3 regions of the Arthrobacter sp. AL05 genome follow, and region 2 is predicted to be linked to each of the others. Evidence: riboswitches for the same ligand, from Rfam matches in the RefSeq annotation. Region 2 holds a riboswitch; each other region holds the start of a gene.

What was found. Region 2 has a riboswitch for cyclic di-AMP ahead of QK287_RS15675 (NlpC/P60 family protein). Riboswitches for the same ligand answer to the same signal wherever they lie in the genome.
Region 1: another riboswitch for cyclic di-AMP. It lies ahead of QK287_RS14415 (hypothetical protein); the one in region 2 lies ahead of QK287_RS15675 (NlpC/P60 family protein).
Region 3: another riboswitch for cyclic di-AMP. It lies ahead of QK287_RS12075 (hypothetical protein); the one in region 2 lies ahead of QK287_RS15675 (NlpC/P60 family protein).

What each region holds. Positions count from the first base shown of each region.
Region 1 covers NZ_JASBRC010000012.1:56,509-66,950, forward strand. Annotated here, with positions in the region: gene QK287_RS14400 (phosphatase PAP2 family protein) at 1-203, shown strand, start outside; gene upp (uracil phosphoribosyltransferase) at 216-851, shown strand; partial or broken gene QK287_RS18520 (VOC family protein) at 945-1,203, shown strand; gene QK287_RS14410 (HAD-IA family hydrolase) at 1,276-1,959, shown strand; gene QK287_RS14415 (hypothetical protein) at 2,002-2,736, opposite strand; cyclic di-AMP (ydaO/yuaA leader) riboswitch at 2,736-2,922, opposite strand; gene QK287_RS14420 (HAMP domain-containing sensor histidine kinase) at 3,033-4,664, opposite strand; gene QK287_RS14425 (response regulator transcription factor) at 4,668-5,408, opposite strand; gene QK287_RS14430 (winged helix-turn-helix domain-containing protein) at 6,092-6,955, shown strand; gene QK287_RS14435 (histidine phosphatase family protein) at 7,066-7,593, shown strand; gene heR (heliorhodopsin HeR) at 7,762-8,562, shown strand; gene QK287_RS14445 (TerC family protein) at 8,802-9,908, shown strand; gene QK287_RS14450 (winged helix-turn-helix domain-containing protein) at 10,024-10,329, shown strand; gene QK287_RS14455 (hypothetical protein) at 10,427-10,442, opposite strand, start outside.
Region 2 covers NZ_JASBRC010000014.1:73,626-84,067, forward strand. Annotated here, with positions in the region: gene QK287_RS15635 (helicase-associated domain-containing protein) at 1-1,467, opposite strand, end outside; gene QK287_RS15640 (hypothetical protein) at 1,478-1,711, opposite strand; gene QK287_RS15645 (cold shock domain-containing protein) at 1,890-2,273, shown strand; gene QK287_RS15650 (DUF3027 domain-containing protein) at 2,283-2,897, shown strand; gene QK287_RS15655 (MFS transporter) at 2,942-4,291, shown strand; gene serC (phosphoserine transaminase) at 4,319-5,446, opposite strand; gene QK287_RS15665 (metal-dependent transcriptional regulator) at 5,712-6,410, shown strand; cyclic di-AMP (ydaO/yuaA leader) riboswitch at 6,525-6,763, shown strand; gene QK287_RS15670 (M23 family metallopeptidase) at 6,768-7,589, shown strand; cyclic di-AMP (ydaO/yuaA leader) riboswitch at 7,736-7,894, shown strand; gene QK287_RS15675 (NlpC/P60 family protein) at 8,152-8,928, shown strand; gene QK287_RS15680 (HNH endonuclease) at 9,150-9,650, shown strand; gene QK287_RS15685 (NTP transferase domain-containing protein) at 9,722-10,405, shown strand; gene QK287_RS15690 (DUF6457 domain-containing protein) at 10,402-10,442, shown strand, end outside.
Region 3 covers NZ_JASBRC010000009.1:26,788-37,229, forward strand. Annotated here, with positions in the region: gene QK287_RS12065 (DUF5129 domain-containing protein) at 1-1,417, shown strand, start outside; gene QK287_RS12070 (dihydrofolate reductase family protein) at 1,506-2,093, shown strand; gene QK287_RS12075 (hypothetical protein) at 2,151-2,885, opposite strand; cyclic di-AMP (ydaO/yuaA leader) riboswitch at 2,890-3,088, opposite strand; gene QK287_RS12080 (hypothetical protein) at 3,261-3,536, shown strand; gene QK287_RS12085 (DNA alkylation repair protein) at 3,559-4,212, opposite strand; gene QK287_RS12090 (universal stress protein) at 4,286-4,744, opposite strand; gene QK287_RS12095 (DinB family protein) at 4,822-5,334, opposite strand; gene QK287_RS12100 (sulfite exporter TauE/SafE family protein) at 5,505-6,269, opposite strand; gene QK287_RS12105 (rhodanese-like domain-containing protein) at 6,266-6,874, opposite strand; gene QK287_RS12110 (rhodanese-like domain-containing protein) at 6,981-7,283, opposite strand; gene QK287_RS12115 (metal-sensitive transcriptional regulator) at 7,429-7,755, opposite strand; gene QK287_RS12120 (rhodanese-like domain-containing protein) at 7,758-8,087, opposite strand; gene trxA (thioredoxin) at 8,251-8,616, shown strand; gene QK287_RS12130 (Gfo/Idh/MocA family oxidoreductase) at 8,972-10,018, shown strand; gene QK287_RS12135 (HAD-IC family P-type ATPase) at 10,055-10,442, shown strand, end outside.

The DNA of each region.
Region 1 (10,442 bases), on a different contig from region 2:
TTCTGGGCCTGGCATGGGTCGGGATAGTGATCCTGGCCCACCGGCTCTTCCACGTCCTGCGGCACCGCGAACAGGCCGGTCCAGCCCCGACGTTTGACAACGAGGTCCACCTTAACGCCGACGCCACCGGCGGCAGCACTGCGGGTGAGGAGCGCGACGCCGGCGCCCCCGGTCCCACGGGCAGGACCCCATCCGCCGGGTGATAGTTTTGACCCATGCGCACTTTCGTTGTGGACCACCCGCTGGTCGCCCATAAACTCACCGTTCTGCGGGACAAAAACACCCCGTCCCCGGTCTTCCGCCAGCTCACCGAGGAGCTCGTCACGCTCCTGGCGTATGAGGCCACCCGCGATGTCCGCACCCAACCGGTGACCATCGAGACGCCGGTCAGCACCACAGTTGGCACCGCCTTCACCAAACCGACTCCGTTGGTTGTCCCCATCCTGCGAGCCGGCCTCGGCATGCTCGAGGGCATGACCAAGCTGGTCCCCACCGCTGAGGTCGGTTTCCTGGGCATGGCCCGCGACGAAGAAACCCTGGACATCATCACGTACGCCGAGCGCCTCCCCGAGGACCTCACGGACCGGCAGATCTTCGTCCTGGACCCCATGCTTGCCACCGGCGGGACGTTGCGCGAGGCCATCAAGTTCCTCTTCAAGCGCGGCGCCTCCGATGTCACCTGCATCTGCCTGCTGGCCGCGCCGGAAGGCCTGGCGAAGCTGGAAGAAGAGCTGGCTGACGCCAACGTCACGATCGTGCTTGCTTCGATCGACGAGAAGCTCAACGAGAAGTCCTATATCGTCCCGGGTCTGGGCGACGCCGGCGACCGTCTCTACGGTGTGGCCGGCTGAGCCAGCGCCCGGCAGCAACACCGGCGCGGCGGACCTTCCCACCAGTGGGGGCCCGGCCTGCCGGGAAACTCAACACGGGACTGGCCTGAGCCCATGGACTGGAAACTCGAACTCATTTTAGTTCCCGTATCCGATGCCGGGCTCGGGCTGCTCGATCGCGTTCGGTGAGGGCCCCAGCGATGCACCGCCGGGTACGGCACCGACCCTGCAACTCGTGGTCAGCGACATTCAGGCCGCCCACAAGCAGCTCAAGGACAACGGCGTGGACGGCAGCGGCGTCGATGTCCAGGACTGGGGACATTTCCTCTACTTTGCCGATCCCGACGGCAACAAGTGGGCGGTGCAACAGCTCACGGCACGGTCAACCGGCTCCGGACAGCCAAGGGATCCGGAACATCCGGTTGGTACGCGGCAAGATGGGACGATGACTTCAGTTACCGGCACCGCGCTTCCGACCGCCTTCACCGTCCGGGCGGTGCTTTTTGACATGGACGGGACTCTCGTTGATTCCACCGCAGCGGTGGAACAGGTCTGGGGGGAGTTTGCTGCCCGCTATGGTCTGGACCTTGCCGAGATCCTGCGCACCTCCCATGGCGTTCAGGCAGCGGACACGGTGCGGCGCTTCGCGCCGGCGGGAGCCGACGTCGCGGCCCTCACCGCGGAACTGGGTGCCATGGAACGCGCCAGGACTGCCGGCATCGTGGCATTGCCGGGCGCTGCCGGGTTGCTGCGCCTGCTGCCGGCGGACGCCGTCGCCCTGGTGACATCGGCGGACCGGCTGCTGGCAGACATTCGGATGGCCGCCGCCGGTCTTGCCTTGCCCGCCACCGCCGTGACAGCAGATCTCGTCGGCCGCGGTAAGCCACACCCGGAAGGCTACCTGCGCGCGGCCGAACTGCTCGGAGTGGACCCGGCGGACGCTGTGGTTTTCGAGGACGCGCCGGCCGGCATCGCCGCCGGCCTGGCTGCCGGGATGCGGACGGTGGCGGTAGGCCCGAACCCCGGCGAACTGCCCGACGGCGTGCTGCGCATCGCCGATTACTCAGCCGTCTTGTGCGAGGTCGGGGTCGACGACGCCGGCCGCAGCATCATCTCTTTCCGGCTGTGAAACCGTGGCCCCGTTTCGAAGGGCCGGTGCCTCCGCCGCAGCTCAGTACCAGTTGTTCGCGTAGTGGAAGTTCAGCGCCCCGCACGGTGAGCCGTAGCGTTCCTGGACGTAGTTCAGTCCCCAGTTGATCTGCGTCCGGTAATTCGTGAGGTAGTCGGCGCCTGCGCTGGCCATCTTCTCGGCCGGGAGGGACTGAACCACGCCGTAGGCGCCGCTGCTCGGGTTGGTGGCAGTAGTCTTCCAGTCAGACTCCTTGGTCCAGAGTTTGACCAGGCACTGCATCTGGCCGGCGTCCCAGCCGTGGGCACCCAGTTGGCTGGCCGCATAAGCCTGCGCTCCGGCGGGATCGTCAACGGCAACAGGAACCGGCGCGGGCTCCGGCGCCGGTGCGGCGGCGGGGGCCGGTAACTCGGCAGGCTTAACCTCGGCGACCGGGGCCGGGGTATCGGCCGGCGGGCTAACGGTCTGGTTCGCCACCAGGACGCGTTCAAAGTCGAGGTGCTGCAGCGGATCCGCACTGACTGCCGATTTTGTGGCGCTGCTGGCGCTGCTGGCGTTGCGGGTGGCTGTCTCCGACGCTTGGCCGGCGGCGCCGGCTCCCACGAGCACTGCACACGCCGCTGCGACAACTGCCGCCCGGCGGCCGGTGGAGCCCAGGCCGGTGGTGAACCGGGACAGGGCCGACGCCGGTTTGGCGGGCTCGGCGCGGTGTCGCGACGGCTTGGAGCGCCTCTTTACATCGCCCTCAGGGCGTGTTTGTACCGTGAATTCAGTCATGGTCGCCTCTCAACGCCTGCGGAGTTAGCTGTCGGGTTCGGATGAGGTCACCCGGCCGCACGGAATCTCACGTGACGGCTTCACCCCAAGGGCGCAATGTGCAGAAATGCCCGGGAACTCTGGGTCCCCCGCCTCTGCCTAATCCAGCGGAATCCGGGAGGCGGCAGAGTTTGGCGTGCATCCGGATATGCGGTCCGAGTGATGACCGCACGCTAAAGACGGTACAGGACCGGAACGCCAATGTCACATTTCGATAACAGGAGCGGCGGGTTCGGCGCGGCGGATTGCTTCGCGGATTAGCTGGAGCGGCGGGGTGTCCGGTCCTCGGCCGGAGCGTCCGGCAGCCGAACGGTGAACTCGGTCCGGCCCGGCACCGACGTTACGCTGACAGTGCCGCCATGGGCTTCGACAATCGACTGCACAATTGACAATCCCAGCCCGCTGGTGCCCTCAGACGACGCGGCAGTTCGGGCCGGGCCGGCAGCCGCGGCGGCGAGGGGTGAGTCCGCACCCGGTGCGGACGGCAGCCGGTGTGCGCGCAGCGGCACGAGCGGGCGCGGCCGGCCGGATACCGGCGTTGTACCGGTTGCAGGATTCCTGCGCGACGCATCCGCGCGCGTAAACCTCGAAAAGACCCGGTCCACGAACTCCGGGGCGATCCCGGGGCCGTTGTCCGTTACGGTCATCACGGCGGTGCCGTCGGGAGCCCGCTGCACAGCTGTCACCACGGTGGTGCCGGTTCCAGTGTGCTTGCGTGCGTTGGAGAGCAGGTTGGCCAGAACCTGGTGGAGCTGGGTCGTGTCGCCGCGGACCACCACCGGCTCCGCCGGGAGCTCCAAGTGCCATACCCGGTCCGGTGCCATCACTTTTTCGTCGCTCACCGTCTCGATGGCCAGCTGGGTGAGGTCCACGTCGCTGAGGCGGAGCGGCCGGCCCTCGTCCAGCCGGGCTAGCAGGAGCAGATCCTCCACCAGGGTGGTCATCCGCTCGGACTGGCTCTGCACCCGGGCCAGGGACTTCTCGCCGTCTGGGGTGAAGTGTTCGGTCATCCGCATCAGTTCGGTGTACCCGCGGATCGCCGTCAGGGGTGTGCGCAGCTCGTGCGAGGCGTCTGCGACAAACTGGCGGACCTTCATTTCGCTCTTCTGCCGGGCTTCGAGTGCGTTGGATACATTGTCCAGCATCAGGTTCAGGGCGTGGCCAACACTGCCCACCTCGGTGCCGGGATGTGCTGCGGATGCGGGCACCCGCATGGCAAGTCCGACTTCTCCGGCGTCGAGGGGGAGGCGGGACACTTTCGTGGCCACCTCGGAGAGCTGATCGAGCGGCTTCATGGTGCGGCGAATCAACGCCGTGCCGGCGAGGCCAATGACAACAAGGCCGCCCGCAGAGACAAGCACCATAGTCCAAACCAAAGAGGCCAGCGTGTTCAATTTCTCGGTGAGCGGCAGCCCGGTCACGATCACGCCGCCGTCCGGGGCCGTGAAGGCTACCAGCCGGTAGGCCCCGGCGGAAAGAGACCGGTTGACCGGCTCGCTGCTCGCAGGGAGCGACAGGAGAGCTGCGTTGTCCTCCCTGGTCAGGGACTTTCGGGTGGCGTCTTCGGCGAGGAAACCGGCGCCGCGTACCGAGCCGGCCACGATCCTGGCGTTAAGGGTCCCGATTCCCTGGCCCCGGGCCTCAAGGGGGTCGGCGCGGCCGCCGGTGCGGCCAAACTCGCGGGCACGGTCCGCGGCTTGCGCGAGTTGTGTGTCGAGCTGCCTGGTCAGGAAGGAATCCATCGAGGCGTAACTGACTAGGCCGACAGCACCGCAGATCGCCACCAGAAGGGCCATGGCAACCAGAACAAGCCGGGTGCGCAGGTGCCAGCTGGAAGGGGTGTGCCACACGGGTCCGGCGGGGCCGGCCCTGCCGGAACGGACAGGCACGATTCAGTCCGCCGGCTTCAGGACATAGCCGGCGCCGCGGACCGTGTGGATCATCGGCGGGTGGACGGCGTCGACCTTTTTGCGGAGGTAGGAGATGTAGAGCTCCACGATGTTGGCCTGCCCGCCAAAGTCGTAGTCCCAGACACGGTCCAGGATTTGGGCTTTGCTGACGACCCGTTTCGGGTTCTCCATGAGGTAGCGCAGCAGCTCGAACTGGGTGGCCGTGAGGTGGAGCTCGTCACCTGCGCGCCGCACTTCCCGTGTGTCGATGTTCAGGACAAGGTCCCCGACGACGAGTTCGGCCGTATCCATTGCTGCCACCCCGGACCGCTGGACCAGCCGGTGCAGGCGGAGCAACACTTCCTCCATGCTGAACGGCTTAGTCACGTAGTCGTCGCCGCCGGCAGCCAGCCCGGTGATGCGGTCCTGGACGTCGTCCTTTGCCGTCAGGAACAAGGCCGGTACCTCCGGCGCGAAGGCCCGGATCCTGCCGAGGAGCTCGACGCCGTCGAACCCGGGCAGCATCACGTCGAGCACCAGGACGTCGGGCCGGAATTCCCGGGCGAGCTTCATGGCCTCCGGTCCGTCGGCGGCGACAGCCACCGACCAGCCCGCCATTCGCAGGCCCATGCTCATCAGCTCGGAGAGGCTCGGTTCATCGTCCACTACCAGGGCGCGGATGGGGGAGCCGTCCGGATGGCTCAGCTGCGGGAGGTTGTTGGTCGTGGAGTGCGAGGTGGCCATGGGACAACTCTCCGATCTGCCGGTTAGCTACGCCTTTGGTGATCCTGTGCGGCACCTGTGAATCCCACCCTAGCGAGCTGGAGAGGAGACTGCCCACGGCAGCGTCCTGCTGATGCGGTCGCCAAGATAAGCCGCTGGGCGGTCGCCAAGCTGCGTGATCCCGGGTCCGGGCGCTTCCCGGCAGCAGGATGACCACCAGGTGGGACGGCAGCCCCGCGTGGAGTGGCGGCCCAGTAGTCACTCAACTCGCCAGCAAAGAATTATGCATGCTCGTTGTCTCGATTTGCCGAATAGGATTCGCAAAAGGCGGCATTTGCTTGCTGATCGTAAAATCTGTTGCTCGACTCGCCCTCTTGGCCGAAGCGTGATCCGCGCCACATTGTGGATATTCGTCTCAGAATGTGGAATCCAGGAGCCTTTGTTACTTGCAAGTTTTCATTGTTACGTTGCACACTTCAATTGTGAACAAGAACTCAACAGCACCTGCAGCCGCAGTTTCCTGGATCAGCGCACCCGCTGACGCAGGGAAGCGCTGTTGTCGAATGCACGCCTAACCTTTACACCCCAAAGGTTTCTAGGCATTCGCCCCAGCCCAGTGTCGGGCGCCCCTCCCCAGTATTCATTGCGGGGAAAAGTAGCATTCGAGCCGCGATGACGGCCATTCACATTGAGGTAAGCAATCCATGTCAGTTGCATCCGGATACGTCCACATCTCCGTCCGTAACGCCGGCAAAGCCGGCCAGACCTCCGGTATTCGCCAAGGCTTCGGCGACAGGGCATCCTTCGCGCCCGCCGGCTCCGGAAACAGCTTCCCCACTCCGGGTTTTGCACCCCAGGGCTACAACCCCAACTCCTATGGACAGCTCCGGGCTGTTCCGCCGGCACCGGCCACTGCGCCGACGCCCGTGATTGCCCCTGCCGGCGGCAGCCCCCTCCGCCCCGTCCCGGTTGACAACGTCGCCCGGGGTTTTGTGCTCTACATGGGTATCGATGAGGAGACAGCAGCGGCTGCCGGCACCTCCATTGCCAAGCTGGCCCAGGAAATCCGGGCCTACGCCCAGTCGCTGGTATCCGGTGCCGAAAGCTACGCCGCCGTCGCCGTCGCACCGGCCAGCGCGCCGGGCTCCGCCCTCGACGTCGTCCGTTCCACCTTCGGCGACCCCACAGTGGGCTCCCGCCAGCGGTCCGAGAGCGCCCGCCTGCAGCAGCCGCAGGATCCGCGCCCGTCCGGTGTGCTGATCGACCTTGCCCGCCGTGAAGTGGCACTCGACGGCGAATCCCTGAACCTTACGTTCAAGGAGTTCGAGCTGCTCAACTACCTCGTTGAGAACGGCACCCGTACCGTAGGCCGTGATGAATTGCTGGAGGGCCTGTGGCGCAATGCCGAAGAAGTGCCCAACGAGCGGACCATCGACGTCCACATCCGCCGCCTGCGCTCCAAGCTCGGCCGCCTCGCCAACACGGTGCGGACGGTCCGCGGCCAGGGTTACCGGTTCTATGAGCACCCGGAAGTTGTGGTCTGGGCCGCACCGGAGTACTCGATCTAGCGTTGGGCCCACACGCCCCACGCGAAAGCGTCCGTCCTTTGAACCGGGGCGGGCGCTTTTGCGTTTCCGGATTGCGCGGACCGGGTGATACCCCGCACTAGGATTGATCCATGAGCGCGCATCACATCAAACGGCTGGTGATCATGCGCCATGCCAAGGCGGATTGGCCCGGCGGCGTAGCGGACCATGACCGGCCGCTGGAAGAGCGCGGTCACCGTGATGCTCCGCAGGCCGGTAAGTGGCTGCTGAAACATGGTGTGGTCCCGGACTTTATTCTTTGCTCCAGCGCCCTGCGCACGCGGCAGACCTGCACTTGGGTTTGCAGCGAATTAGGCGACAAGGCACCGACGCCGAAACTTGAGCACGGACTTTACGCCGCCTCGGCGTCGCGGATGCTGACAGTCATCAACCACGTCCCGGATACCGTTACCACCCTGATGGTGATCTCGCACATGCCCGGAGTGCAGGACCTCGCGATGCACCTCGCGTCCCGGGACTCGAGCCACGATGCCTATATGGATGCCGCCACGCGATACCCCACCAGTGCGCTGACCGTTATGGAGACGGAGAAGTCCTGGGCCGAACTGGACGGCCAGGACGCGAGGCTCACGCACTTTAAGGTTCCCAGGGCTACATAATCCCCGGCCGACGTCGTCTCAGCGGTCCGGCAGCCTGGAAACAGGCCCGAACTGCCGGCCGGATCGATGCCGGCGCAGCCCATCAGCGGTGTGTGCTTCAGCTCGACGGGTTCCTCTGCGCCTGCGTCCCTGCTAGTGTCTGCCTCATCCACTCTGAAGGAGTTCCTGATGGCACGGAAAGTACGCACTGCCGATCAGAAGATCTCCCGGCTGAGGGCATACAACATCGTGGCCGGCTCCCTGCATCTGGTGCAGGCCCTCGGCTTCGCCTACGTACTGACCCTGCTGGGCAGCCAGGTCACCTTCGCGGTCACGGCCGACTACCTCAGCGGTCCTCCCGGTGTTCCGCTGCCGCCTGAGCGGGTGACTCTGTTCGATGTGAACGTGGGTCTGGGAGTAGTGGCGTTCCTGGCGTTGTCTGCCGTGTTCCATTTCCTCATCTCATCGCCGTGGTTCTTTCCCCGCTACGCGGCCGGCTTGAAGGCGAATCACAACTACTTCCGCTGGGTCGAGTACTCGCTGAGTTCGTCGATCATGATCTGGCTGATCGCCCAGATTACCGGCATCACGGATATCGCGGCGCTGTTCTCGATCTTCGCCGTCAACGCGGCGATGATTATGTTCGGGGCCCTGCAGGAAAAGTACGAAACACCCGGCAACGGAAGGTTCCTGCCGTTTGTCTTTGGCTCGATCGCGGGCGTGGTGCCGTGGATCGTGATCATCATTTACTTCTTGGCTCCGGGCTCCACCACGGAGGCCTCCCCGCCGGCCTTTGTCTACGGGATCATCATTTCGCTGTTCCTGTTCTTCAACACGTTCGCAATAAACCAGCTGCTGCAGTACCGGCAGGTCGGCGGCTGGCGGGACTATCTGCGCGGCGAGCGGGCCTACATTACGCTGAGCCTTGTCGCCAAGACCGCGCTGGCCTGGCAGGTTTTTTCGGGCGCGATTATCCCGGCACTCACCTAGCCGAGCGGCCGAGGGAACGCCCGGCGGGCCACCAGCGGGCGGCGGTCACTTCCGGATACCGGGAAATCCACCGGCCATTGCCGCAACAGGTGAAATGTGTTTCACTGTTCGTGGAGGGGAGTATCCCCTGGATGTTTCGTCGTCAGCCCGGCCGCCCCTGAGCGGCCCGGCGGAGCAGGCCCCCTTTGGGCCGGGAAAGACCTCCGGTTGGTTAGAGCTGACTGGAAGCGGGTATCCCCATGAATGTTCCCTTTTGGGCTTGGCTGGCTGTGCTTGGCGGCATCGTCCTGATGCTTGCGGTCGACCTGTTTGCCCACCGCCGCGCACACGTGATCCGTGTCCGGGAAGCGGCCCTATGGTCCGCGGTCTGGGTTGTTGTCGGGGTTGGTTTCGGCGCCCTGATCTGGCAGATTTACGGCCAGGAGTTTGGCCAGCAATACTTCGCCGGCTACCTGATCGAGAAATCCCTCGCCGTCGATAACGTGTTCATCTGGGCAATTATCTTCACGTACTTCGCGGTACCCCGCGAATACCAGCACCGGGTCCTGTTCTTCGGGGTCCTCGGCGCGCTGGTCTTCCGTGGCGTTTTCATCGCCGCGGGCGCGGTAATCATCGCCAGTGCCGAATGGGTGCTGTACCTCTTTGCAGCGTTCCTGCTCATCACCGGCTACCGGATGATCCGCCACCGCAACGACGTGCTTGACCCGGAAAAGTCCCGGGCACTGAAACTTTTCCGCCGGCGTGTGCCCATGACGGACGACTTCCACGGCCAGCGCTTCCTGATCCGCAAGGACGGCGTCCTGCTGGCCACCCCGCTGCTCGCGGTGCTGGCCCTCATTGAGGTCACCGACATCATTTTCGCCGTGGACTCCATCCCCGCGATCTTCGCCGTCACCGACGAAGTGTTCCTGGTCTTCACCGCCAACGCGTTCGCCATCCTGGGCCTGCGGGCAATGTACTTCCTACTCTCTGACATGATCCACCGCTTCATCTACCTCAAAATCGGACTCGCGCTCGTCCTGATCTGGGTAGGCATCAAAATGTTCCTTAAGATCGACCTCTACTACATCCCCACCCCGCTGTCTCTGGCCGTCATCGCCACTATCCTGGCGGTGTCCATCGGAATCAGCCTCTGGGCCACCCGGGGCCAAGAACGCACGGTTCCCGAGGCGCCGGCATCCTCCCCGTTCGGAACCGCCTCGGCTGCGGAGATCGCCGAGCTGGAACCACTGTGGGGACGCGCGCGCCAGCGCACGGAAGCAACAACCACGGCCACCGCCGATGCCCCCGGCAACGGTGACACCGGCGGTTCCGCGGACGCGCCGGGTCCGGGTGAACGCAGATGAGCGGACACGAACTATTGCTTATGCCGCATCCGCAATCCGATCCCGCCAGCGCACACGTCAGCCAGGAGCAACCATGACCGTTCCGCCCAGCAGACCAGTCACGATCCTGAATCAAATGATCCGCGCCGAGCCGGCCGCATCCCCACGCCCGGCCTGGACCTTCCTCACGAACCACGGACATGTCCTTTTGGCCGTGGCGACGGATCCGCGGCTGCGGGTCACTGACATCGCCGAACGAGTCGGCATAACGCCACGTGCAGCCCTGCAGATCCTCAAGGACCTGGAAACCGGAGGGTACCTGCACCGCACCCGCGTCGGACGGCGCACCCAGTACGCCATCGAACCCCATCAGCACTTCCGCCACCCCACCACCGCGGCCCGGGAAATCGACGGACTCATCGAGCTATTCTCCGAACCGTGAGCCGCGACCCAGGCCAAGCCATCCCACAATTCTTCCGGACGCCCAGGGTCCTGCGCTGAGCCGGGGTATGCCCGGCGGGGGGCCGGCGCACCGAAGCTCAGCGGCGCGTCGAC
Region 2 (10,442 bases):
TGCCATCCGCGGCTGGGCCCAGTCGGCCCGCTCCAACACTGCCGCGGCGTCCAGGACCGGGGCGTTCCCGTCCGCCACAGCGGCCTCGTGGGTCAGTTCCGCCATGATTTCCAGGATCCTCTTCCGGACCACCGGGGCGTCCGGGCGCTGGGCCTCGGCCGAGAGCGCGTTGACGGTGCCGCCGGCCATACCGCGGTGTCCGGCCGGCACTGCCGTCTGGCCGTTCACGGGCTCGCCCACAAGGGAGGGCGCACGTTCGCTGGCGAGCCAGGCGTTGACCAGCCAGAGCCACTGCTCTTGCCGCGGAAGGGTCAACCACTCCAGCTGCGCCGGCTGGACCCAGGCGGAACTATCCACGTCGAGCCGGATCAGGCCGGCCAGAGCGGACAGCTCCGCCAGGACCCCGGCGTCGTGTATGTCGGTGCGCAGCGCATCCGCCAGCCGCTTGAGCTCCCGGACGCCCACGCCCCCGCTGCGCAGCGTGACCAGTGGCTGTTCGCGGACGATGTGCAGCAGTTCACCCACCAGCCGCAGGGTCTCGGCGATCGCGCCCAGGGCGGCGTTCCGGCGCAGCGCGGCGGAGGTGGAACCCAACCGCGGCAGCGGGGGGGCTAGCGCGAATTTCTCGATGACGTAGCCGCCACGCAGGGCGACCCCGACGCTGTGCGGGAGTTCCACATGCGCGGCGTCCAACGGGACCAGCAGTCCGCGGGCCAGGAGCCAGTCAATCGGCCCGACGCCGGCGGCCTCGTGCAGCACTGACGCCCGCCGTTGCGCTTGCGGAACTGCGCCCATGGCCCAGTTACCGAAGCGGGCTAGCAGCGCCGCAGTGCGTTCCGGGGCGGCGTGCAGGATCTGCCGGAGACACTCCGGAGTGGCCGTCCAGTGCTGGAGCGAAAGTGCAGCTTCCATCGGGGTGGCCGCGGGGGAGATGGAGGCGCCGTCGCGGTGGAGCTCGCCGACAAGCTGAACCACGCGCTGGGCGAAAGCGGGCTGAAGCCGCACGAGTTCGGTGTAGCTGCGGCCCAGTCCGGCCGGGTAGATTCCGATCACGTCCTTGAGGCTGCCCACCGGCAGGTAGTAGCGCAGCTTCGCGCCGGCAACCGGAGGGGTGCCGTGCGGCGGTTCCGCGCGGTGGACGAGGGCCAGTTCCTGGAGTGAGTGCAGGATCTTTTCAAGGGCGGCCAGGGTGGAGCCATAGATGAGCTTCTTCAGCATAGGCGCCGTGGTGCTGTGGCCGGTGTCCGTATTTGTGCACAGGTGCAACGTCTCGAGGACCTGCATTTCCGGGCGGTTGAGCCGCTCCAGGGCCCGCTGTACGCTGACACGTCCGCTGGCGCGGGCCGCGAGGGCCGCAAAGTCCGGCACGCCGGGGGAGATAAGGTCCGGCCGCGCGGCGAACAACGCACGCAGCGAATCGTCGCTGCGTGTCTGCAGTTCCTTGCTAAGCGCGCGGATAAGGGACATCAGTGCAACGTTACCTTCCGTCCGGTTCCCGGGACCGTCGCCGGGCTGCCACGGACTCGATCACAAGCAGGAGCATCAGCAGGAAAGAAGCCGGAAGTCCGTAAAGGGCAGTGGCGGTGACCCACACCGGCGGCACTGCACTGCTGAGGGCCATCACCATCACGACGCCGACGGCCGTGAGTGAGAGCACGGCGGCACCCGCAGCAATGACCAGCAGCGGCCGCCGAAAACGCAGTTCAGTCATGGGGCTAACGCTAACAGCCCTGCTTGTCCCGCGCCCCAACCAAGCAAAGTGGACTGGGCAGGATAACCTTGGGGGAACAGACCAGCACGGTCCGGGCAGCCACACCCTAAACCCGCATATCAATGCGGACGCGGTGGCCGCCGGCCGTGTCACCAGCGGAACGAAGAAGGTTGATTACGTGCCTACCGGCAAGGTCAAGTGGTATGACAAGGAAAAAGGCTTCGGATTCCTCGCGGGCGAGGACGGCCAGGAAGTCTTCCTGCCGAAGTCGGCGCTGCCCGAGGGCGTAACCGAGCTCAAGGCCGGCACCCGGGTTGAATTCGGGGTAGCTGACGGCCGTAAGGGCGCCCAGGCCCTGGGCCTGCGCGTGCTGGACAAAACGCCGTCCATCGCCAAGGCCAAGCGGCCCAGCGCAAAAGATCTTGCTCCGCTGGTGCAGGACCTTGTCAGTGTTCTGGACAACTTGTCCGGAACACTGTCCGCGGGCAAGTACCCGGAAGGCAACAAGGGCAAGGCGATCGCCGTCGCCCTGCGTAAGGTTGCCGACGAGCTGGACGCGTAGGGCGCGGCGATGACTCCGGATAGTACTAGGACCCCGCCGGCAGCCGCCGGGAACAAAAAAGCCGGAAGCAAAGAAGGCACCAAGCCGCGGGCCGGGGTTCCCGTGTGGCGCACCGGTAAGCCTGATGCTTTCCTGGCCGCCGCTGTCGACGCTGCCCGCGCTGCCGTTGAGGGCATCGCCCCCGCTGAACAGGTCGGCCGGCACCTGGCGGCCAAAAGCGAAGGCGACCGCCTGGTCACACACCTCTTCGAATCGAAGCTTGCCGGCTACGGCGGCTGGCAGTGGTACGCCGTGCTCACCAGGAACTCCAGGTCCAAGGTTGTCACGGTGGACGAACTGGGCCTGCTGCCTTCCGAGGACTCAATCCTGCCGCCCGAGTGGATCCCGTGGGCCGAGCGCGTCCGCCCGGGCGATGAGCAGGCCGCGGATGAAGCTGGCTCCCCGGCGCGGGCGGCAACCCGCGAGGACACCCGCAGCTCTGACGTGGCAGTGGTCCCCGGCGGTTTTGAAGACGCCTCGGTGGCCGGCGCCGGCGATTCTGACGGCAGCGACCCTGACGGCGATGACTCCGACGATGCCGCAGGTAACGGCCCGGACGAGCATCCTGAGGCAGAGGCGCACTAGCGGTTGGAACAATCGGGGATGCTGCACAGTGAGGGCTGGTCATGATGTCCACCTTCAAGTCCCTGCACATCCTGAACTACCGGATCTGGTTCGTCGGGGCGATCGTCTCCAATATTGGGACCTGGATGCAGCGCACAGCCCAGGACTGGCTCGTTTTTGACCACCTGACCGAGCACGACGCCAGCGCCATGGGCATCACGATGGCCCTGCAACTGGGACCCCAGCTTTTCCTCGCTCCCGTCGCCGGGCTGATGGCGGACCGTTACCACCGCAAACAGCTGCTCATCCTGACCCAGTCCGCGATGGCACTGCTAAGTGCAGGGCTGGGCATCCTGGTGATTTCCGGTGCGGCGCAGCTATGGCACGTCTATGGGTTCGCCCTGCTGCTGGGAGTCGTGTCCGCCCTCGACGCCCCGGTGCGGCAGACCTTCGTCTCGGAACTGGTCCACGATGAGTATCTGCCCAACGCGGTGGCCCTCAACAGCGCTTCCTTTAATGTGGCCCGGATGATCGGACCGGCGGTGGCGGGTGTCCTCACCGTTGCGGTCGGCCCGGGCTGGGTCTTTATGATCAACACCCTGACCTTTATGGCGCTGCTGCTGAGCCTGTGGAAGATTCCCGCCACGACGCTGCGCCTGCTGCCCCGCGCGGCTGCCGGCAAGGGGCGGATCCGCGAAGGGCTGCGCTATGTGCGGTTCCGGTCGGACATTGTGGTGGTGCTCGTTGCGGTCTTTATTGTTGGCACGCTGGGACTGAACTTCGTGCTGTTCATCGCGGCTATGGTCGGAACGGAATTCGGCCTGGATGCCAGCGCCTTCGGGCTGATGAACTCCATTATGGCCATTGGCTCGGTCGCCGGCGCGCTGCTGTCAGCCGGCCGGAAGAAGCCCCGGCTGCGGTTCATTTTCGGCGCGGCCGGCGCTTTTGGCGTGACCTCCGGCGTCGCCGCGCTGGCCCCCAGCTACTTCTGGTTCGGAGTGGCACTGGTACCGGTCGGGCTCTTCGCCATCACGATGATGACAAGCGCCAATGGCTATGTGCAGACCACGACAGACCCGGTGATGCGCGGCCGGGTGATGGCGCTCTATATGGCCATCTTTATGGGCGGCACGCCGATCGGGGCGCCGTTCGTGGGCTGGGTGGCGAACATTGCCGGTCCGCGCTGGGCCCTGAGTATCGCGGCGGCGTCCGGACTGGTCGCTGCCCTGATCGGACTGTTGTGGATCGTCCGGGCCAAAAGGCTGCGGCTCCGGTTCGACCGCCGGGCCCGGGGGCTGAACCACTTCCGTGTCGTCTCCGCAGGCACGCGGAGGGAAGCTGGACCCGGCGGCAGCGGGCCGCCGGCAGGCGGCGCAGCCCGGGGTCAAAACCCGGGCGGCGCCGTCGAACACTGACGCTGCGGCGCCGCTGGGTTCGGGGTACTACTTTTTCAGTTCGCCCACCACATAGTCGATGCATTCCAGCAGAGCCGAGACATCGTCCGGCTCGATGGCCACGAAAGTGGCGATGCGCAGTTGGTTACGGCCCAGTTTCCGGTACGGTTCGGTGTCCACAATGCCGTTGGCGCGCAGCGCACCGGCGATCGCGGCTGCATCGACCGAGTCGTCGAAGTCGATCGTCGCAATGACGTTGGAGCGGTCCTCTGGCCTTGCCACAAACGGGGTGGCGAACGCCGAGTCCTCGGCCCAGCGGTAGATCCGTCCCGCTGAGTCCGCGGTCCGTGCCGAGGCGAAGTCCAGCCCGCCGTTCATATTGAGCCACTGCACCTGGGCATCGAGGGTAACGAGGGTTGCCAGCGCCGGCGTGTTGTAGGTCTGGTTCAGCCTGGAGTTCTCAATCGCGGTTTGGAGGTCCAGGAAGTCCGGGATCCAGCGGCCGCCGGCCTTGATCCGGGCCGCACGCTCCAGCGCGGCCGGGGAGAACAAACCAAGCCAAAGCCCGCCGTCGGAAGCAAAGTTCTTCTGCGGAGCGAAGTAGTACACATCCGCTTCCGCGACGTCGACGTCCAGTCCGCCGGCAGCTGACGTTGCGTCCACCAGGACGAGCGAACCCTCATCGGCGCCTTCGACGCGCCGCACCGGAGCCGCGACGCCGGTGGACGTCTCATTCTGCGGCCACGCGTAAACGTCGACGCCGGCTTCGGCCCGGGCATGCGGACGGGTGCCCGGCTCGGACTTGATGATTGCGGAATCGGCCAGGAACGGTGCCTTGTTGGTGGCGGCAGCGAACTTGGAGCCAAACTCGCCAAAGGACAAGTGCTGTGCCTTGTTCTCCACCAGGCCGAAGCTGGCAATATCCCAGAACGCGGTTGATCCGCCGACGCCCAGGATGACCTCATAGCCTTCAGGGGCGCGGAAGAACGCGCTGAGCCCGTTCCGGACCGACCCGACCAGGTTCTTGACCGGCGCCTGGCGGTGCGAGGTGCCCAGCAGCTTTGTCGCCGCGGCGAGTGCTGCCATCTGTTCCGGGCGGACCTTGGACGGCCCGGCGCCGAACCGGCCGTCCTTTGGAAGGAGGTTTGCGGGAATCGTGATGCTGGTGTCGCTCACAGTGGCTCCAATTTTCGGCTGGTACTACGGGTGGCTCGGGTGACGGCCCGGCAGGGTGGCTGCGGCGGAGCCTGTTGTTTCATTCTGCCTGACTGTCCCGCGGGGGAGGCAAAAGGGACCGTCACAGTCCGGTCATTGAGATTATCCGGAGTAACTCAAATTAGGCTAAGCTGGCCTGCGAACGTACGGCGGAACCCGCCAGGTCGCCGGCAGCGCACGGTACGGTGGAAATCACGCAAGGACGGCGCTCGAGGAGCTGAGCTGAATGACGGATCTGATCGATACAACCGAGATGTATCTTCGGACCATTCTGGAACTTGAAGAAGAGAACATCGTCGCCCTTCGCGCCCGCATCGCCGAACGGCTGCGCCACTCCGGCCCCACTGTTTCCCAGACCGTAGGCCGGATGGAACGCGACGGGCTTGTGGTTGTATCCGGAGACCGCCACCTTGAACTGACCGGCGTTGGCCGCAAGCGCGCCATCGAAGTCATGCGCAAGCACCGGCTTGCCGAGCGGCTGCTGGCCGACGTCATCGGACTCGACTGGGCCTATGTCCATGAGGAGGCGTGCCGCTGGGAGCATGTGATGAGCGAACGGGTGGAGCGGCGGATCTTCGAACTTCTCAACCATCCCACCGTCTCGCCCTATGGCAATCCGATCCCGGGTCTGGCGGAACTGGGCGGCCTGCCCGCCGACCCCAACCCTGACGGCGTCGTGAATCTGCTCGAAGCCATGGCCGGCTATGGGCCTGATTCCAGTGTCAGGGTCAACCGGCTGGCCGAGCCCATCCAGGTAGAGCCGGAGCTGTTGGTCCAGCTCGATGAGGGCGGCATCCGCCCCGGCGCCCTGGTATCCCTGGAGCGCGTGGGGGAGTACATTTCAGTGCGCGTTCCTGACATCGAAGGTGCCCTTGAATTACCGCCTGAGGTCGCTGCCCACGTCTTTGTAACCATCGCTTCCTGAGGTTGCCGCGACAACCCGGGGCCGTCCGCGAGTTGTCCACAAGCTGATAACGGATTTATCACTGGACGGCTTAATCGCCTATAGTTGGAGACTAGTACCGATATCAAAGCGTTATCTGATCCGAAGCCGAGCCCTGCCAGCGGAACAGTCGCAGAATCATCTCCTGGCAGGGGCGGGGGAACCACTTTTGGCTGTTTAGCGGCCTTGGGGTGAAGACCGTCAGCGGCAAGTACCCACAAACACGGAATCCATCGGATGCCCCTGCGCGTGATTGCTTGCCACGGCGGACCGGGTCGTTGATCTCTCTGACCCGAATCCGACAGCTAACTCCGCAGGCTCTCCAGAGAGGAACCGTTGTTGACCACCCAGACCGCCAAGGGCCGCCGCCGTGCGACCGGCCCTGCCTCGGAGCCGCGTCCCGCCGCTGCCATGACGGCAGAGCGTCCGCGTGACGCGCACCGTGACGCGCGCAGGGACCGCCGCAGCCCCTTCCGCCAGGTAACAGATTTTGCCGCCGCCAGCGGTGTAGGCCAAAAGGCGGGTCTTGCACTGGCCGCTGCGGGCTTGGCCCTCACCGTCACAGTTCCCGCAACTGGCCCTGTTCTGGCCACAGACGCCGGCTCCGGCGCGGCAGCCAGCCCGGCAGCCGTGCAGCCCGATGTGACAGCAGCAGCGGCCAAGATCGACTTCAGCCGCACGGCAGTAACCACCAAGGGCGATCCGGACGGAAAGCTCAAGCAGTTGCTCAGTGCACAGTCCGCTGGCTCGATCACCCGGGCGGCCTCCGCAGGCAGCCTTGGGGCGCCGCTGGACCAGATGGTCACGGCGTCGCCGTTTGGCTACCGCGTCAGCCCCATCACCGGAGGCTCGGGCGAGTTCCACCGCGGGCAGGACTACTCGGCGCAGTGCGGCACCGTAGTCCACGCTGCCGCGAGCGGCACCGTGACATTCACCGGCTGGCACCCCTACGGCGGTGGTAACCGCGTGGTGATCGACCACGGCAACGGCCTGGAGACCACCTACAACCATCTGTCCTCCGCCAGCGTGAAGGTGGGGCAGCAGGTCTCCCGCGGGGATGTTGTGGCTCTTAGCGGCACCACCGGCGCCTCCACCGGCTGCCACCTCCACTTCGAGGTTATGGTCAACGGCGAAGTCGTCGACCCGACCGGTTGGCTCTGAAAATAGAGGGGACACTCTCGCATTCTGAGGACACGCCGTGATCCGAATGTGACATTAGGGTCCAACTGCTGTAAAGTTTGAACCACGCCAACTTTTTCGAAGTTGGCGCTCTTGAGTGGATTGCCTAGCTCTGCCACCGCTCAAGGTCCGTTCGCATGACATCGTCTGGCAGGGGCGGGGGAACCAATTTTGGTCTTCGCAAGAAGGCCTTGGGGTTAAGTCGCAAAGCTTCCCAGGAAGCAGCGCGGCCGGGTGACTCCCATCCGAATCCGACAGCTCACCTCGCAGGCATTGGGAGAGGCTACTTTCGTGCATACACGCCAAAATTCCGCGCTTCACCGCGCTTGCGCTGCTCTTTCGAGCCCGCTGGAATCCAATGAACGCGCCGGCCTTGCCGGTGCCCGGACCGCAGGCCACACGGTTGCCGCTTTTGGCGCGTCTTCGCAGTACACCCTTCGCTAAGTAACCCATTTTCGGGGCGATCCGGCGTACCCCCAAGATGCCGGAGCGTCCTCAGCCCGCGCCTAAAAGCGCGGACCAGGAACACGAAAGAGAGAACTTAATGACTACTCGTGCAAACGCACGGCATCGCGCCGAGGTCACCAGGACCAACTCGCTGGCCGTCATTGCCAAGGCTGTCGGCGGCAACGCCGGCGGCATGGGTCGCCAGGCCGCAGTTATCGCTGCTGCTTCCGGCCTCGTCCTGACCAGCGGTATCGCAGCCAATGCTGCTGAGGCCAACGTTCAGCGCGAATCCGCCTCCGCTTCCACACTCGACGTCCAGTCGAGCACCCCGGCTGCCATCTCGGCTGCTTCCACTATCGCGATCTCCTTCGAGAAGCCGGCCGTCACCACCACCCCGGCTCCGGTTGTTGAGGCCCCGAAGCCCGTTGTGAAGGTCCAGGAAGCGCCTGCTGCCAAAGCGGCCGGTACCCAGGTAGCTGCCGCCGCAACTGCCGCCACCGGCACCGCGGTAGCAGCCGTTTCCAAGGCGCCGGCCGTCGCCAGCGGCATGGGCGCAACGATTGCCGCTGCCGCTTATGCCCAGCTCGGTGTTAGCCAGGACTGCACCGCACTGGCCACGAACGCGCTCGCTGCCGCAGGCATCAATTACCACGGCTGGCCGGCAGGTTACCTGTCCCTCGGCCGCACGGTGAGCGCCGCCGAGGCACAGCCGGGCGATCTTGCCTACTACCAGAACGGTGGCGCCGGCATGGCCCACATCGCCGTCTACGTCGGCAACGGCATGGCCGTTCACGGCGGCTGGAACGGTGGAACCACCTCCCTGCAGACGGTCAACGTCGGCTCCGGCCCGGTCTTCATCCGCGTCGGCGGCTAAGACAGCAGCTTTAGCAACACCTAAGGACCCCCGCCAAACGGCGGGGGTCCTTTGTGTTGCCGATCCGTGAACTTCGGCCGACACGGGCAGGGGAGAGCAAAAAAGATTCGGCGAATTGCCATGTCCGTGTTTACTCTTGTTTTGTCGATCCATAGCCCGACCATGCACAGGGCAGCCGGCCCTCGTGCCCCTGGCGGGTGCGGCCGTGAAGAGGTATGCGGATGCGCACTCTCGTTCTTAATGCTGGATATGAGCCGCTGGCGGTGGTGACCTTCCGCCGGGCGCTTGTCCTTGTGCTGACCGGGAAAGCCAGCGTAGTGGCGGAAGGCGGCGAACCTGTGGTTGGGCCGCAGGATGTGCTGGGCCGGCCGTCAGTGATACTGCTGCACCGCTATATCAGGCCCCGGTACAACACCACTGCGGCGGTGAGCCGCCGCGGTGTGCTCCGCCGGGACGGACACCGGTGCGCCTATTGCGGCAAAGCCGCGCACACCATCGACCATGTCCAGCCCAAATCAAGGGGTGGCGCGGATTCCTGGGAGAACCTGGTTGCTGCCTGCCTGCGGTGCAACAACGCCAAAGGGGACCACACCCCGGCGGAGATGGGTTGGAAGCTCGGGTTCAGCCCGGCACCACCGAGGGGCACCATCTGGCAAATCAAAGAGCTGGAGAAACCAACACCGGCCTGGGACCCTTTCCTGCTGCCGGAATCCGCTGCCTGAATCCGGCCGGCGTTGGCTCGGACCCGGCCGGGGGCTTCGGTGGCGGGCCTGGAGGGCGCTAGGCTGAGCCGGTGGAATTCGATGCTGTTATTCTCGCCGGGGGCCGATCGTCCCGGCTCGGAGGTGTCCCCAAGTCCGGACTGATCCACGACGGCGCCACCCTCCTGGCGGGTGCCCTGCGTTCTGCGCGGGGCGCGGTGGCTGTAGCCGTCGTCGGGCCCGACCCGGGACCGCTGCCCCGAGGTGTGGTGCGCTGCCGCGAGGACCCGCCCTTTGCCGGCCCGGCCGCCGCCGTCGCCGAAGGCCTTGCTGCGCTGGAACGCAGCCGCGGCGCCCGGCCCCGGACCCCGTACACCCTTGTCCTGGCCGTTGACATGCCCGGGGCAGGTGCCGCCGTCCAGGCACTGCTGGACGCGGCGGCGGAAGCACCGCCTGGTGACGGCCTGATGGCCGTCTCAGCAGAGGGTCGGCGGCAGCCACTTGTCGGCTTATATGGCACAACCGTGCTTTTACGTTGCGCCGCGGAAGCTTCGCAGCGCGGCGCGCTCGAAAACGCGTCCGTGTTCGCCCTTCTTGCTAGGCTGGAGGTGCGGGAAGTCAACGTCCCCCAAGGGTCTACCGACGATGTGGACACATGGGGCGATGCCGCCGCGTTAGGGGTAAGCGGACCGGCCGGGGCCATACCCGCGACAGCCGACAACCCGGCATCCGGCCCGGGCTCCCCGGCTGAATTCAAACTTGGAGGCAAACGGTGAAAAGCCAGGATGAAACTCTGGAAGAGTGGTGCCGCGC
Region 3 (10,442 bases), on a different contig from region 2:
CGTGTTGATCGGACTGGCGGGGACCGGTCCGGCGGCACAGGCCGTTACCGCTTCCGACATCGTTGTGGAGGACAAGGCGGGCGTACTTGACCAAAAAACCCTCCTGCCTGCAATCCGGCAGATTGATTTCTACCAGCCCACCAAGGTGGCCGTCTACACCTACAGTGGTGCGGCGTCGGATAACCTCAACGAGGAAGTCCTGCGCTTCGCCCGGTCCGAACATCCGGAATGGATCAGCGAGGACGGGCAAAAATGGGCGAACGGGCTCTATATCTTCGCCCTGGACCCGGTGGGCCGGCATGTTGGCACGTACATGGGCGAGGACCGGAAGGTCTCGCTGGATCAGCGCGAGGACATCCAGAACGCTACCAAGGAGCTCTTTCGCGATGCCCAGTGGACAACCGGCACCATCGCCGGCATCCAGCGCGGCGCCGAACTGATCAACCAGCCCTGGTACCGGTCCACAGCCTTCCTCGTCGCGGCCTGGGGTGCCGCGGCTGCCGCCGTGGCCGGCGCCGCGACCTGGCTGATCGTGCGGTGGCGGACCAGGCTCAGCAGCCGCAAGGAACAGGCTCGCGGCGACGCGAGCTACGCCAGCGTCAGCATGGACCTCCAGGTCACCGAACTGAACGCCGGCACCATCCCGGAAGCGTCCCGCTACGGCAGTACAGTGCTGGAAAAGCACCGGACCTTTATGGCGAAGTACCGCACGGCCACCGGTCTCTCCAACCAGGTCCATTCCTTGTCCGCCAGGGACCTCAGCCGCCGGCCGAACCTGAAACTGATCCGCAGCTACGCCGACGCCGCCGCCGAATTGGATGCCCTCGACGACGTTATCGCCGACACCAATGCCCTGCTCAATCGTGGCTCCGTGTGGGCGCCTGCCTGGGACCGGCAGCTCGCTCCGTTCCGCGCCGACCTCGCGGCAATTGAACAGATGCTCAGCAAGCGCAACGCCGGGGGCAACACGGCGACCGCAGCGGCCCTGCGTTCGTTCCGGGACACAAGCCACCGCGATATCGAAAGGTGGACGGCGGAACTCGCGGACGGAACCATCAGCCCTGAGACGGCCCTGGACCGGCTGCGGGACGCACGCACCCAGCTCTCCGAGCTGCTCAGGGACCACGCGGATACCGTCATCGCCGGCTACGCCAAAAACGAAAAGGAAGCCAACCTGATGCGCAAGGAAATGGAAAGCGCCCAGGCCGGCAGCAAAGCCAAGTACGGGCGTACCTACGAGCCCAGCATCCTTGGCACCGTGTACCCGGCCTACTACTTCTTCTCCGTTCCCACTTTCAACTCCGGTTTCAACACCGGTGTCAGCAGCGTCGGAAGCGCCCGCGGCGGCGGCGGCACCACCGGCTACGGCGCAAGCGGCGGAAGCTTCTCCGGGTCCGGCAGTTCATCCAGCTTCTAACGGTTCGGCCGGAATTGACCCTACCGGAGAGCCGAACTGCGGCGTACGCTCGAACTCCCGGGGTGCCGGGCAGCGAAGGAGTGATGCAATGCACAAAGTCATTCTGATGTTTCAGGTATCCCTGGACGGATTCATCGAGGGGCCGGGGCAGGACCTGAGCTGGCATCGGGTCGATGAAGAACTGCACCAACATTTTAACGAAGAGCTCCGCGGCATGGGAGCGTTTCTAGACGGCCGCGTGACGTACGAGATGATGGCCGAGTACTGGCCCACGGCCGCCCAGGACCCGTCCAGCACGGCCCCGGAGATCGAGTTCGCCGGGATCTGGCGGGACATGCCCAAGGTCGTCTACTCCAGGACCTTGTCGAAGGCCGGCTGGAATACGCAGGTGGTGCGCGAGGTCGTTCCCGGGGACGTGAGGCGGCTCAGGGAACACTCGGATGGCGACCTTGCGCTGGGCGGTGCAGAGCTCGCGGAGGCCTTCAGGCGGCTGGGGCTGATCGATGAGTACCGGATCTATGTGCACCCGGTCCTGCTTGGCCGGGGCAAGCCTTTGTTTCAGGCGGCCGATGACATCACGGCGCTCCGGCTGCTGGAGAGCCGTACCTTCGGCAGCGGGGTGGTGTTGCTGCGGTATTCCCCGGAGCCTGCCTCCGGGCAGACCGAAGGCCGGTGATCCGCTGCCCCCAAGGCAACCGATCGACCGGCCTTCAGTACAGTGCCTGCGGTTGTGCTAGCCGGCGCGGACGAACGTTACGGGCCCCGTGGCGGTCAGCCAGGACAGCGGGTGGGCCATGGTGGCGTTGACACCGTTCATGCCGCCGCTGATGGCCTGGCCGTTGCCGGCGTAGATGGCAACGTGGCCGGACTGGACAATGATGTCTCCGGGCTGGGGGTCGCCGACTACCTTCCCGTAGTTCATAAAGCCCATCGGACCAATGTCACCAACCGGGATGCCGGCAGCGTTCAGGGCCTTCTCGACCATCGCGGTGCAGTCCTGCGTGATGCCGACCTGGCCGTACGCCACGGCCAGAAGGGTGGCATTGACCCCGCCGGCAGCCGGGGCAGCAACAGGAGCCGCTGCCGGCGCAGGTGCAGCCTGGACGTTGACAGTAGCCTTCGCGGCGGCAGGGGCGGCAGGGGCGGCCGCACGGGCCGGTGCTGCGGGGGCCGCGACGGGCTGGGGTGCCTCGACCACGGGCGCCGGGGCAGTCTCAACGACGGGGCGTTCGAAGGTGATCTGCACAGCGGAGTCCGCCATAACCGGGGCGGCGACCACGCCCTTGACATCGACGGAACTCGCGGGTGCGGAGTCGCGCTGGGCAGGCACGTCCGCTGCATTGGCGGCCATCGCGCCGCTGAAAACCATTCCGGAAGCGGCGGCGAAGACTGCGGCCTGACGGCCGATGGTGCGGCGGGTACTGCGAAGATCGTCGCGGTTGGGCGCGTGAGTGTTGCTGAAAGTCATTAGTTGAGCCTCTCCCAATGCCTGCGGGGTGAGCTGTCGGATTCGGATGGGAGACACCCGGCCGCACGCGGACCCGATCATGTCGGGCCGTGCGGCTTCACCCCAAGACCCCTGGAGAACAGCGGGCCAAAAGTGGTTTCCCCGTCTCTGCCGGACGTTGCTGCGAGTTATCCCCGCGCCGCGGCAGAGTTAGGCAATCGGCTGGGGAGAGCCCGTCTCGGAGACAACAGGCACCTAACAAAGATAACGGAATGATCACAACATGTCACGTTGCGGTAACGGCGGACCGGGCTGCGGGGGCCCGCTGGCCCTTCCCGCACGCGGTCACAGGCATAGGATGTTGCCAACACCGTCCCCCGAAGCAGAGGCCCGAAAATGACCGCTCCCCACGCCGCCCGGCCCGCTGTGGCAATCTGCCAGCTCAGTAACCAGCCGTTGGCGGACTTCAGTGTCAACACCGAACTGCTGGTCCTGGAAAACGGGGAAGTCCACGTTTCGACGTGGGACGCCGAGCCACGCGACGGCGGCTTCGATGTTCGCGTCCTGAATGACCGCGTGGATACCCTCGGCTACATGGTGATCACGGATTGGGAGTTCTTCGACGAAAAGGCCTACGCCGTTGTGGAGCGCCGACCGGGCCACACAGGGTAGCTTGCCGGCCGGGACGTCCGGGTCAGAACTCCAGCTCCGGCCGGTGCCGTTCCATCTCGGCGAGCATCAGGGCCACCGCGACGTCGGTGACCGCACTCTCGCCGTCCTGCCCCGACTCCGCTCGGGGTGGGCACGCCAGCGCCGATCGGGCGTGACGCACGAACCGGGGCCAGTCCCCTGCGCCGGTGCGGAGTGCGCGCAGCGGGGACAGCAGGGCCGCGCGGCGCAGCCAGCCGTCGGGATCCCGAATCCAACGGTCCAGGACGCTGTCGGCGCGCACCCTGCCGACGACGTCGAGCCCGGCGATCAGGGGACCAACGACGTCGATGGCCAGCGGATCAACCAAGGCGCCCAGCCGCGCACTCCGCACAAATCCCTCGATCCGGGTCAGGTCCGTATTGGTCAGCACGCCCACTTTTGACTGCAGCAGCACAACGGCGGCGAGGCGGCGTTCAAAGACCGGCACGTCCCACAGCTCGGAGCCCAGGGCGGTGATGTCATCATGGGTCAGTTCTGGATGGCGGCGGAGGGTGTCACGGACGGTTCCGCGGACGGCTCCGACCGATGCACCGTAGTACCGGTGATTGCTGCCGTGCCTGGCCTCAGCGTCCTCGGCTCGGCTCCACGAGGACTCGCGCTGGAGGGCCGCGTCAATAGCATCACACGCATAGCTCATGGGGATATTCTCCCGCAGACCCTGGGCTGTTGATGATCCGGACCGCAAGGGGCGAGCCAACGGGCCCCGCTGCTCAAGACTCCTTGGGCCGGACAACGAGCACAGGGCAGGGCGCGTGATTGATGATCTGTGTTGCCACCGATCCCAGGTGCAGCCCGGGGAATCCGCCGTGACCACGCGCCCCCACGACAACGAGGTCGGCAGCCTTGGCGGCGTCGAGCAATGCAGACGCCGCCGAATCGCCGTGAACGACCTCTCCACTGGCTGCCACGCCCTGGCTTTCAGCAGTCTCCAGGGCAGCAGCCTGCAACGTCTCGGCTGCGCGTCGGGGGGAGTCCTCTGCCACAACTTCGCCGGCGGCCGTTTCCAACAGTGCGGGGTACCAGGCGAGCGGGGGCTTGCTCCAGGCGGTGATGAGGCGAATCCGGCCATTGCGGCGCTTTGCCTCATCCACGGCCCACTTCAGTGCACTGTCCGAATTCTCTGAGCCGTCAAAACCAACCACAATGACAAACGGGCCTGTACTGGTCATGTCTTTTCCATTCTCTAGATTCAGTGGGCGAGGTGGGCGAGTCGGTCGTGGCGGGAGCGAAAGCCGGTGCCAGTGGCCTAGACCTCGACGGCGGGTTTCAGCCCCTTCGCAAAGGCTGCCTGGCCCACGTGCTGGAGGCAATCGGCAAGGGTGCTGACCAGCCGCGCCCCAAGGGTGACGGGCGGGTCCCAGCGGGTATCGACAATGCGGTCGAAGTCCTTGTCGCCGAGGGATTCCAGGAACTGCACGGTCTGCCGGTGAACCGCGTCATAGTATTCCGCCAGGAGCTCCGGGGAGGCTTTCACCGCGTCGACCTGGTCCGAAGTATGGCGGTATCCGGTGTCTTTGGCAGCCAGGGGCAGATCAAAACGATCCGCAAACCCCTCCGCAATCCAGACCTGTTCCAGTCCTGCCGCAGCGGCGAGTTGCGCGTCCTCCACCCGGCTGAGATGCCAGATCAGCCAAGCCATCGAGTTTCCGGTGCCCGCTGGCCGACGGAGGAGGGCCGTACCGTCACTCCCGTCAAGGGTGTCTGCCACGGTTTCACGGAGCCGGCCGAAGGCGTCCAGCAACAGTTCGTTGGATTTCATCGAGTCCCCTCATCGAGTAGCGTCGCTCCGCCCCATGCTTGCACGGAGAACACTCCCCCGGATAGGGCCGAATCGATCCTAAGTCCGGCCTGATCTTCGATCCTGCGTCCCGCCTTCAGCACACGCCTTCAGCACACCGCCTTCAGCACACCGCCGCCGTGCGAACGTATTCAGGAGAGCAGCGCCTGCACCGTCACGTAGCTTGCGACCAGCAGAACCAGGACGCCGAAACTTCGCTTCAGGACTTTGTCCGGGATCCTGGTCCCGAGCCTGCCGGCAAGGAGGGACGTGACCATGGCCGCGCCGGCGAAGGCGGACGTCACGGCCCAGTCGATCTGCAGGTCCCCGAGGTGTGCAGCAAAGCCGGCCACCGAGTTGATCACGATGATCACCAGTGAGGTGCCAACGGTCACAGCCATCGGCAGGCCCAGGACAAGGGTCAGGGCGGGGACGATCAGGAAGCCGCCCCCCACTCCGAGGAGACCGGTCAGGAACCCCACGACGGCACCGGTGGCGATTGCCTTGGGCAGGCAGCTGCGCCAGTTGACGCCTCCGCCGGGCAAGGCGCAGGAACCGCCGGACGCCTTGGACGGAAGCATCATCCGGATCCCGGCGAGGACCATAATGGCGGCGAAGGCGAGCAGCAAAACCTTCGGGTCGAGGAGCCGGTTAACGAAAGCACCAAGATACGCGGTAGCCGTGCCGGCTGCGCCGATGATAAGAGCCAGCCGCCAGTTCACACCGCCCCGCAGCCGGGGCAACACCGCGACGGCGGAGGATGCTCCGACCACAACCAGCGACGTCGGGATTGCCGCACTCAGCGGCAGCCCCACCCCGTAGACGAGGGCGGGGACGGCCAGGATGGACCCGCCGCCGCCAACCAAGCCCAGCAGGCCGCCGACGATCAGTCCGAACGCCGCCGCGGTGATGATCACGCCTTGATGCCCAGGTTCTGCAGCGCCTGGTGTGCGGTGGGCTCATTGACCGAACGGTTCCAGGGCATCTTGGAAAGCATCTGGCCCATGGCGCAGCTGTTGGTCGCAGCCGAGAACGTCAGCCCGGCGCCAATGCCGCCGGCGAGCAGGCCCAGTTTCGGCGAGAGGAACCTGCTGCCCACCACACTGGCCAAGACCAGGGATCCGGCTGTCATCCGGACCTGGCGTTCCATGGCCCAGGTGCTTTTGCCCTTGACTACGTTGCCGCCGGCGGCAGCGAAGGCAGGAACCCCGCCGGCCAGCACGCTGGCGCTGCCCAGGCCAACGGCGTCGAGGTACTTTCGGGCCTGTTCGGCCCGGCTTCCGGACTGGCACACCAGGACCACGCGGGTGCCCATCTTGGTGGCAAACTCTTCAGTATGTTCACTGAGCATGGGCAGCGGAACATGGTAAGAGCCCTTGATATGCAAGGAATCAAACTCGGCGCCGCTGCGAACATCGATCACCATCAGGTCATCGTGGTTGTCCTCCCAGTCCTTCAGGGTGGACGCGTCAATGGTCTGCGGCGCGGGGCGGGCTGAGGCGGTGTTGGGTGCGATAGTCATAATCTCTTTCGGTCTGGCTTGGGCGGTTCCGGCGGTTGGGCGCGGAAGCGGAGGGTGGCCTGGCAGCTCAAAACTGGGAACGATGCCCCGGCACACCCGTAAGGGGTCAGCCTGTGGGGAGTCCGGCCGCGGTCCAGTCCAGCATCCCGCCGGTCATTGTGAAGGAAGTAAAGCCGGCCGCTGCCAACTGCTCGGCGGCGGCTTCGCTACGCCGGCCACTGCGGCAGACGGCAACCACACGGCGGGATTTGTCCAACTCCCCCAGCCGGGCCGGCAATTCACCCAGTGGGATGTGCTTGGCTCCGGCGATCATGCCGGATGCAACTTCATCGGCCTCGCGAACATCCACAATCTGGATGTCGCTGTCCTTCTGGAGGTGGTCGCTAAGCTGCTGGGAGGTCATGTCCATGGGGTTGCACCTTTCGGGATGCTGGTACGGCTACGTGGCGAATCCGGCCCTATACAACATACCCCTCGGGGTATGTGGTTTCAAATTTCAGGCCCGGGTCCGGGCCGATCCCCTCGGCATCGACGTCCCGGGAGGCGCCGGCACCTCAGGCCAGGCGCAGGAACAATCCTCGTATTTCCTCAAGTGTGAGTTGCTGGCCCGCCGCGCCGTCGGGAGTTGTTGCCTCAGGTTCAGGCGGCGCCCCGGCGAGGCACTCGCCCATCGCTGCCGAAATGAGCTCGAAACCCGCCTTGTCCAAGGCGCCGCGGACAGCCGAGAGCTGGGTGACTACACTCCCGCAATCGGGCCCGGACTCGACGGCGGCAATCAGGGCTGCGAGCTGCCCGTGGGCCCTTTTGAGCCGGTTGACAGTCCGGCGCCGGCCGGCATTATTGCCCGGGGTTGGCGCCGGAACGCTGGCTACCGAGGACATGCTCAATCACTTCCGCGGCGATATAACACAGGGCCATATGAAACGGGGTGACCATTGCGGTACCACTCAGTAATGCCGCCCAGGACGTTTACCGCGTCGTAGCCCTGCTCCACCAGGTGCGCTGTGGCCCGCGCACTGCGCCCGCCGGAGGCGCACATAACGTAGACCGCACGCCCGATCGGAATGTCGCCCAGGGAGTGGCTCAGCCGCGACAGCGGCAGGTTCCTGGTGCCCGGAACATTGGCCTCGTTATACTCCTCAGCCTCCCGGACATCGATAATGGGGACCTCGGGTGCGAGCGCTGCCAGATCATCAACAGAAATGCTTTTCATACCGCTTTCCTTCCGGCCTCCCGGGGCTCCGGGCACGGGCCTAATTCTTCCATTGTGATACCCCCGGGGGTATATAGGCAAGCGCCGCCTCCCGAGCGGACAATGTCCGGAACCCAACAAAGGAGCGGTTGCGGTTATACCCCCGGGGGTATACAGTTGAGGCATGGCAACCCTCGACATCTCCGAAAAGACCTTCAACGACACCATTTCCGGCAATGACATTGTGCTGGTGGACTTCTGGGCATCATGGTGCGGCCCGTGCCGGATGTTTGCACCCACCTTCAGCAAGGCTTCGGAGGTGCACGCCGACGTCGTGTTCGCCAAAGTCGACACCGAAGCCGAACAAGGCCTCTCCGCGGCCGCCAACATCACCTCCATCCCCACCCTGATGGTGTTCCGCGAGGGCATCCTGGTCTTCTCCCAGCCCGGCGCCATGAACGCCGCCGGCCTTGAGGAGCTCATCACCGCCGTGAAGGGGCTCGACATGGAGGACGTCCGCAGCAAGATGTCCACCGCAGCCGCGTCCTGACCACTCACTAGCGCCCTCAAGACAGGGCTCCCAGCCGAATCAGCTTCACCACCACAACCAAGGAGAAAACCAATGTGTAGTCCCGTCCGTTGCAACAGCTGTGGCAAGATCACCTGGGCCGGTTGCGGCGAGCATGTCGATTCCGTTATGGCCGACGTCGCCGCAGAACAGCGCTGCACCTGCAAGTAATCCGACGGCGGGCCGGGAAGCTTCTTCACCAACTGGTGGAAGGCTTTCCGGCCCGTCTTCGCAGCGCTCCGGGGACCGCCCTGGGCTAGCATAAGCAGACGGCGTAGCTTCGCTCCACTTCGCACCCGACGCCCTCTTGACCGCCTGCCCGAGGGGATCCACCGCCATGTCAGACACCGCCGCAACCCGCTCCGCTGAAGGTTCCGGCGGCTCCCCGGGCGGCTCCGGCAAACCTGTCCGGTGGGGAATCCTGGGCACCGGATTCATCGCGGGGCTGCAGACCTCGGATCTGGTCGGGCACGGTTTCAGCGTGCAGGCGGTGGGATCCCGCGAGCCGGCGAGAGCCAGGGAGTTTGCCGCTGGATTTCAGCTGCAGTCTTCCCATGGCAGCTATGCAGCCCTGGTAAACGACCCCGACGTCGATGTTGTGTACATTGCTTCGCCGCACCCCTTTCACTACGAGCACGCGTTGCTGGCCCTCAACGCCGGAAAGCACGTGCTGGTCGAAAAGCCGTTTGCCATGAATGCGTGGCAGGCCCGGGCCGTGGTGGACCTGGCCGAGTCGAGCGGACTGGTTGCCCTTGAGGCCATGTGGACGCGCTATCTGCCGCACATGGTCCGTATTCGTGAGTTGATCCGTTCAGGGGCCCTCGGCGACGTCCGGACGCTGATTGCGGACCACAACCAGAACCTGCCCAAGAACCCGGAGCACCGGCTCAACGATCCCGCCCTCGGCGGTGGCGCCCTCCTTGACCTGGGTATTTACCCGGTGTCCTTCGCCTTCGATGTGTTCGGGAACCCCACCAGGATCCAGGGAGCCGCCAGCATGACAGCTACCGGCGTCGACCGCCAGAGCTCGATGATCTTCGACTATCCGGATGGACAGCAGGCCGTCCTGCAGTGCGCGCTGGACACCGCGGGGCCCAACCGGGCCGCCGTCATCGGCACCGAAGGCCGCATCGAAATCGATCCGGTCTGGTACACCCCCACCGGCTTCACCCGGTACGACGACGGCGGCACCGTCGTCGAGCGGTTCGACGAACCGGTCACCGGCCGCGGCATGCAGTACCAGGCGTGGGAAATCGAGCGGCTCATTGCCGCCGGCGCAACGGCAAACGATATCCTTTCGCCCCGCGAGAGTGTGCAGGTCATGCTGGCCCTGGACGCGGTCCGGAGCCAGATCGGGCTTTCTTACGCCAGCGACGAGCGGTAGCGGCCGCCAGTGCCACCGGCTAAGGACGCGAAGCCCGTGCCGTGGCATGCGTTGGACTCGGCAGCCGTCTTTGCCAGGCTGACGTCCGGGCCCTCCGGACTCACCGCAGCGGAGGCGTCCCGTCGACTGGGCGATGCCGGGTCCAACGAACTGACCGTCGCAGCAGCCACGCCCTGGTGGCGGGTGCTGGTGCGGCAGTTCGTCAGCCCGTTGATTGGGATCCTGTTGACCGCCGCCGTGGTCACCCTCATTCAGCAGCACTGGGTGGATTCCGGCGCGATTTTCCTCATCCTGTGTATCAATGCCGCCCTCGGGTATGTCCAGGAGCGCAAGGCTGAGGCTGACGTCCGGGCGTTGCAATCGCTCTCCACGCCCTCATGCAGGGCCTTGCGGGACGGCACCGAACAGGTGGTTGCCGGGCCTG